DNA from 3 places in the Paenibacillus crassostreae genome. Region 2 is predicted to be linked to each of the others. Evidence: riboswitches for the same ligand, from Rfam matches in the RefSeq annotation. Region 2 holds a riboswitch; each other region holds the start of a gene.

Region 1 (2,269 bases), 1.1 Mb from region 2:
GATATAAAATTGTCAATTGGAATGTGGATTCACTCGATTGGAAAGGCATTGGTAAAGAAGAAGTGAAGAAAAATGTGCTGTCACATGTAGGACCTGGTTCAATTATTCTCTTTCATGCAGGTGGTGGAATTGGTTCGGATCTAACAGGTACGATTCAAGCTCTACCTGTTATTATTGAGACTTTACGAAATAAAGGATACACTTTTGTAACTGTCCCCATGCTCATTCAAACTTCTGAAACCAAAAAATAGATAGAGATATACTCTATCTATCCGAATGAATGATTTAATTAGTCAATGAAATACAATTCGATATCTTGATAACCGAATACTCGAACACTCTGCTGACTTCCTGGAATAAATATATCAATACGGTTGCCTTTTATTGCAGATCCTGCATCACTTGCTGTTGCAACAAATGCATCTTTAGGAAGACCATTGTGACTATGTCCAGTAACCAGCACTTTTGTACCGAAAGGAATAATACTTGGGTCTACAGCAATGGTTCCTAACTCAAGCGAATTTCCGAAATAATCAACAGCACCCCATTTACCATTCTCACTAGCAGCAGCAGAATATGCCGTTGCTTTAACTTTTAGTGTTTTGGAATAGTTAAATGTTTTTCCCCATGCTTCTATCTCTTTTTTGTTTGATGACGTTGTTAATATGGAAGCTGTGTTAGTCAGAGATGCAGCCTTAACCACATTGCCCGAAGTTGGAATGTTCAGTTTGATACCTGCATAGATATTGTCAGCTTTTGTTTTGGGATTAGCTTTCATTAACTTGTCCATGTTCACAGCATATTGTTGTGAAAGCTTGTAATATGTATCCCCTTCTTTAGCCACATGAAGTGATGAAGCATGAAGTGGTGTACTTTGCACCACCATTGCCATACCTACAGCTGCTAGTACAAATTTCATTTTCTTAAAATGGATTTTCATTGCTCCTCCTTATAATAACGCCTGCGAAGTTAGCTGTCGGATTCGGATTGGGAGTCAACCCTACACATGTTAAATGCGATTCACCCCTAGTTGTAAAGAACTTACACATTCTTGTACAAACTTAATTACATCCTCCACACTTTCTGTCTGAAAGTCTCGGCACAATTAATATATCACAATTTTGTAACCTTTTATTATGTAATGTTTTCCACTATGCTCTTCCGAAAGATAAGAAATAGAGGTTCAAGAATCAATTTCATAATTACGCAAATCGATTTAGATGCATCAATGTAATATACACTTCTTCGTCCCTTATTGCCTATAAGAGTGTCTCTTTATTTAATAACTATTTCTTAAATCCAAAATGTTTGCATTAATTTCCAACCAAAATAACCAACTAAAAATCAGTTTGAAATGTGATCCATTCATGGCGGAAAGTTTACGACAACAATACGCTTCGATTTCTCCGGGATATCACTTGAACAAAAACCACTGGAACACAATCTTGATCGATGGTACTCTTTCAGAACTAGAATTATGTAAAATGATTGACCACTCTTACGAATTGGTTTTTAAAGGGTTGAGAAAGTCGGAGAAAGATGTAGTGAACCCAAGCGCAATCATGGATGTTTTACTTTTTGACTTCGGGTTTGGTACGATCCGATTTTATCTAAACTCTGTTCCGACGCACCTTATCATTCTCTTACTGAAATTCTAGCATCTGGACAACTCCTTAAGCGAGCATGTCCGTATATGGAAATCATTTGAGTTGTAAAAAAAAGGATCATACTGTAAGGTTAATACCTTTAGGATGACCCTTTTTTTGCACTTTTTGTTAATTAATTGATTCATGACCCCGGATCCGCCCAATATACGTGTGGCACTCGGCACAATCTACTAAAACCTCATAATTGATGCTTAATCCAGCCTCACTGCTTCACCTTTTCTCAAATCAATTTCATATTCCCCCTCTGGTTAAGGAAATTCTGTTGTCGTATACAACAACTCTTATTTATCCCAATTTAACGCAAGAACTTGCTCCGTAGTCATATTAGCACCTGTTTGTAAATACTCCATATTTTTTAACGCCATTTTATGAGCCTGCTGACTAGAGCCAATCACTGAATCAGAAACGACATTAAAATAATAGTCATGTTGATGAGCATCTACTGCTGTAAAACGTACACATACATCTGTTAAGCCACCAATTAAAAATACTCTCTTAATTCCCTTACAACGCAATAACAGATCCAAATCTGTTCCTATAAAAGCACTGTATCGACGCTTCGTTATAATATATTCTCCTTCTATTGGTGCTGTTGATGGATG
Region 2 (2,269 bases):
CTGCCGCATATCGCCAATGACCAAGGTATTAGCCCCAGCTGTGCGTGTCGTAACCGATTGGAACAACGCGCCTAGAAACTTACCGCCCCCATTCAACGACCCTAACGTTCTTTGATTCGAATATTCGAATATAAATATAATGATTGTTCCAAAGATAATAAGAAATGCGGTCATGGACAGCACAACTTTAGAATGCAGGGATAACCTGCGTTTTATTCGAAAATCCACTATATCAGACAATACAATAAACCCAATTCCCCCTGACACAATCAGGAACATCACTACAAAATTGACAAGTGGATCATAAACATAACCTGTCAAGCTGCGATAACCACCGAATAGATCGAATCCAGCATTGTTAAACATCGATACCGCATGAAAAACACCGAAATATAAAGCTTTTCCAAAAGGCATATCAAATGCCCAACGTATCGATAACAGAACAGCCCCAATACCTTCTATTACGAAAGTGAACAATAACACTTTTCGTATTAATCTTACGATCCCTTCCATTGTATTCTGATTCATTGCTTCTTGTAATAACAGCCGGTCACGAAGCGAAATCTTACGTTTCAACATTAACGAGAACAACGTAGCCATCGTCATAAAACCGAGTCCACCCACTTGAATGAGTACTATAATAACGATTTGACCAAATAAACTAAAAAATGTACCTGTATCCACCACAACTAAACCCGTTACACAAGTGGCTGATGTTGCTGTAAATAGTGCATCGATAAATGGAAGTGGCTCACCCGTTGTATTAGCAATAGGTAATGAAAGCAATAGAGCTCCAATCAGAATAATACCAGCAAAACCCAATACTAGAATTTGAGGTGGGGCTAATTTAATCCAGCTCAACTTTAATTTCAACTACATCACCCCTTAAAAAATCAACAAAAAAAACATTGGAAATCCAATGCCTCTCGGGTTGGTTCCTGGTTGCATATCGCCTACGAAGTTAGCTGACGGATTCGGGCATGCACAGGTCGCCCTTTTCGATAATGAATATCAAAATTCACCCCATTAATTCTTTGGTTCCTCCGTAATTCAAATGAATATTCGGCGCATTATTAAATTGCTCTCCGATTATAATCCTTATTATCAAACAGTACAAAGCTCTTTTTGGCATAAATGCATCGATTTAGCCTTAAATGTGGACAGGATATATCCTAAATGCAGCTTTCCCTCTGTTTACATACTATTATCTTCATTTTCATCTCATTTTCACATTTCCCATTTTACAGTTACTGGATTTATAACTTGAACCTATGCTATGTTTACGTTATTCTAATGGCTAATTCACTTTAAGTGAATGCTTCCGAAGTAGTTTTGTTCGAAGAGAAATCTAGGAAGCATTGCTCACAAAACTTGGGTTATGCTTCCGAAGAGAGTTTTCTCGAAGTATTACTTAAGAAGTAACGCTCAAAAACTTTTGGGAGGAAAATGAATGAATTCTTTAGGGCAACCTTTGAAACTCAAAGCAAATTATAAGGTCTTAGGTATCCTCGGGGCTATAAGCTTACTGCTATTTTTGATTGTACAAGTTTTTCCTAATACGTCCTCAGATACTCTGGAACAGAAAAGCAAGGAATTAATCACGAAAGAACAAGCGAGAGCATCCGCGACTCAATACGCCGAATCACAACTTGATCTTCATGAATTATCATCTCCTAACAGTCTTGTTACATACCAATCTCATTCAGAATTATATGGTTATCTAGCGAAGGAAAAGCTTGTTGAGTATTACAATGATACCTTTGAGGATAAGTATCCATATGATGTATATCGTGTTCGTCTAGAAGAATCTGATTCAGAGAGAATCTTCAATATTGATGTACATATGAATTCAGGTGATGTCGTGGCTTTCTCTCAAGATACTTCTACTAATAACTTCAATTCTATGAACCCAAGAAATCAAGAAGCACTAGCTAAACTATGGCTCAGCCAATTAGGTTATGAACCAAGTCAATTCCAGATCGTAGAATCAAGTGATTCAAAAATCATATTTACTGATTCCAACACGATGATAGGAAAGGCTGCACTTCAATTTGAATTCATCTTTGATTCAGAACAGATATTATCCTTTCAGCCCTCATTTTCAGTACCTGTAGAGCATGCCTCTTATGTAAAAGGTGAACAAAACAAGGCGCTTTGGATGACCATCCTAGGTTATGGGCTTCTAACATTAGTGTTGGGGGTACTTGCAATCGTATATAGCGCATTAACTAGAAAACACACTTCTTTTGTTAGAGGAATATTTCTTAGT
Region 3 (2,269 bases), 1.0 Mb from region 2:
GATTCATATGTAGTATTACTCATGATTCTCTTAGCTCCAACGTAACGGTCATCCCAGTAATTTTCAGTGAGAGGAGTGATTGTGATGCCTTTTGATGAGGAAGAGTGTGCAAACTTACCATTGCCCACATATATTCCAACATGCGATATGCCTTTGCCAGAAGTATTAAAGAAAACTAAGTCGCCTTCTCTAAGATCACTACGCTGAACGGCTGTTCCCATATTAAATTGAGAACCAGATTGATGTGGCAAGTCGATACCTAACTTTCCATAGATATACATTGTGAACCCAGAACAGTCGAAGCCACTAGTGGTTACTCCACCACCTTGATAGGCAATACCTATCGTTGGTGCGATGACCTTATCCATCTGCGAATCTGCGAAAGCGCTTCCAGTCCCAATAGTAAATAAAATCGCTATTCCTAAAGCTACTGCTGAACATGTCTTTTTCAAAAAAAGTAACTCCTTCCGGTGCCTGCGAGGTTAGCTTAAGGATTCGGTTGAAGGTTCCCTATGATCCCTCTAATGCAAGATCAATTCACCCAAGACGGTTCCCCCACTTCCCTTTGTATCGGGAATTCGGCAGATATAATTTACATAAAAGTTACAATACTTATTACAAAGTTGTTACTATGTAATCACTGGAACTATTGTATCAGAGGAATGAGAATTTGGCAATTGTTTCATTCGAATTTGTTGTTATTTTCTTTATTTGAATCAATTTCATAATTACGCTAACAGACAGAATGAATCGCTCCGATGAAATTGATTCTTATATGAAAAAAAAATACCCGTAAGAGGCTGATACCTCTTACGGGTATTTCTAAGCAATATATAGGGTTGCTTAAATTTCAACTGTTTAAATTAAATGACTAATGAGTCTATTGTTAATTGTAAGTCGCTGCTTCATATTTCGCAGTACTCATGATTCGTTTGGCACCTACGTAGCGTTCGGCCCAGTAACTTTGACCGAGAGAGGTGATGATGACACCCTTAGAAGAAGATGAATGCGAGAATTTCCCATTACCTACATATACTCCTACGTGAGATACACCTTTTCCTGAAGTGTTGAAAAAGACTAGATCTCCAGCTCTTAGCTCAGCACGGGATACTTCCTGACCCATGTGGTATTGCGAAGCTGATTGATGTGGTAATGTGATACCTAACTTCAAGAAGACATAACGAGTGTAGCCGGAACAATCAAATCCATTTGTAGTCGTTCCCCCACTCTTGTAATTTACTCCAATGGTACTGTCAACAACTTTTTCTAAAGACGAGTCGGCAAAAACGCTACCTGTTCCGATGGTTAAAGCAAGAGCCATACTTAATGCTGTTGCGGTTAATTTCTTATTCAATGACTGTTCCCCTTCCAATGCCTACGAGGTTAGCTTAAGGATTCGGTTTGAAGGTCCCCTATGATCACTCTGATTCGAGATCAATTCACCCATGATATTGGATCCCCCGCTTCCTGGTGCCCAGGAGTTCGGCTGTTTCATGCACCATAAAAAAGTGACAATAATTAATAACTAGTGATAAGAATTAGATATAAAGATTACAAAGTTGTTACTAATTAGTATTGTAACAGAGGATTTTTAATTTGGCAAACGTCATTCGCATAATAAAGATAAGAAGCCCCTGCCTTTTTTTTGTAAAAAGGGCAGGGGCTTCTTATATCAAGGAGTTATGAAATGTTATGACGAAGATTGATCTATGTTTTGTAAATTTTGGTAAACCACAGATCATATTGAGAGGTAATACGCCACATCTTAAATGAACAAGATATTAGAGGGTAGCTTTGTTGGAGAATAAGAGCAAAGATACCTGACCAGACAAGGGAAATGCCGGTAAATAAACTGAAGGATAACAAACTGAAAAAAGCCAAAGTTAGCGTGATTCCAATAACGGATAAGGCATGTCGAAAGAGAATTAAAGCGGAAGGAATCATATCAGTGTTAGCGATTTTTCCGAATTGCATATACAGGATAATCTGATGTATGACATATCGATATATTCCCCATCCCAGTAGGAAGGGAATGGCTTGAACCAATATAGATGGCGTGATAAAGCTATTAATGGCAATACTATAGAGCTTAGGGATCAACCAATATGCGGGAAGCAGAACTAGTAGTGATTCACACCAATAGAATAGTGTGATTGGTTTCCAATGTAATAGGATGCCTTTGAAAAAGAACACGCCTTTTTCACCTTTTCGTTCTTGGTGAAGTTCATAAAATATACCTGAATGAATCAAAGGTGTGAGAATCATACGA

What was found. Region 2 has a riboswitch for cyclic di-AMP ahead of LPB68_RS06980 (TrkH family potassium uptake protein). Riboswitches for the same ligand answer to the same signal wherever they lie in the genome.
Region 1: it holds a riboswitch for cyclic di-AMP, as region 2 does, so the genes downstream of both, LPB68_RS01835 (3D domain-containing protein) here and LPB68_RS06980 (TrkH family potassium uptake protein) in region 2, are expected to answer to the same signal.
Region 3: it holds a riboswitch for cyclic di-AMP, as region 2 does, so the genes downstream of both, LPB68_RS11475 (C40 family peptidase) here and LPB68_RS06980 (TrkH family potassium uptake protein) in region 2, are expected to answer to the same signal.

What each region holds. Positions count from the first base shown of each region.
Region 1 covers NZ_CP017770.1:385,865-388,133, forward strand. Annotated here, with positions in the region: gene LPB68_RS01830 (polysaccharide deacetylase family protein) at 1-251, shown strand, start outside; gene LPB68_RS01835 (3D domain-containing protein) at 290-940, opposite strand; cyclic di-AMP (ydaO/yuaA leader) riboswitch at 944-1,112, opposite strand; gene LPB68_RS23820 (MmcQ/YjbR family DNA-binding protein) at 1,305-1,658, shown strand; gene LPB68_RS01845 (cysteine hydrolase family protein) at 1,949-2,269, opposite strand, start outside.
Region 2 covers NZ_CP017770.1:1,450,111-1,452,379, forward strand. Annotated here, with positions in the region: gene LPB68_RS06980 (TrkH family potassium uptake protein) at 1-873, opposite strand, end outside; cyclic di-AMP (ydaO/yuaA leader) riboswitch at 936-1,078, opposite strand; gene LPB68_RS06985 (CPBP family intramembrane glutamic endopeptidase) at 1,451-2,269, shown strand, end outside.
Region 3 covers NZ_CP017770.1:2,467,607-2,469,875, reverse strand. Annotated here, with positions in the region: gene LPB68_RS11480 (C40 family peptidase) at 1-452, opposite strand, end outside; cyclic di-AMP (ydaO/yuaA leader) riboswitch at 457-594, opposite strand; gene LPB68_RS11475 (C40 family peptidase) at 887-1,354, opposite strand; cyclic di-AMP (ydaO/yuaA leader) riboswitch at 1,358-1,498, opposite strand; gene LPB68_RS11470 (hypothetical protein) at 1,708-2,269, opposite strand, start outside.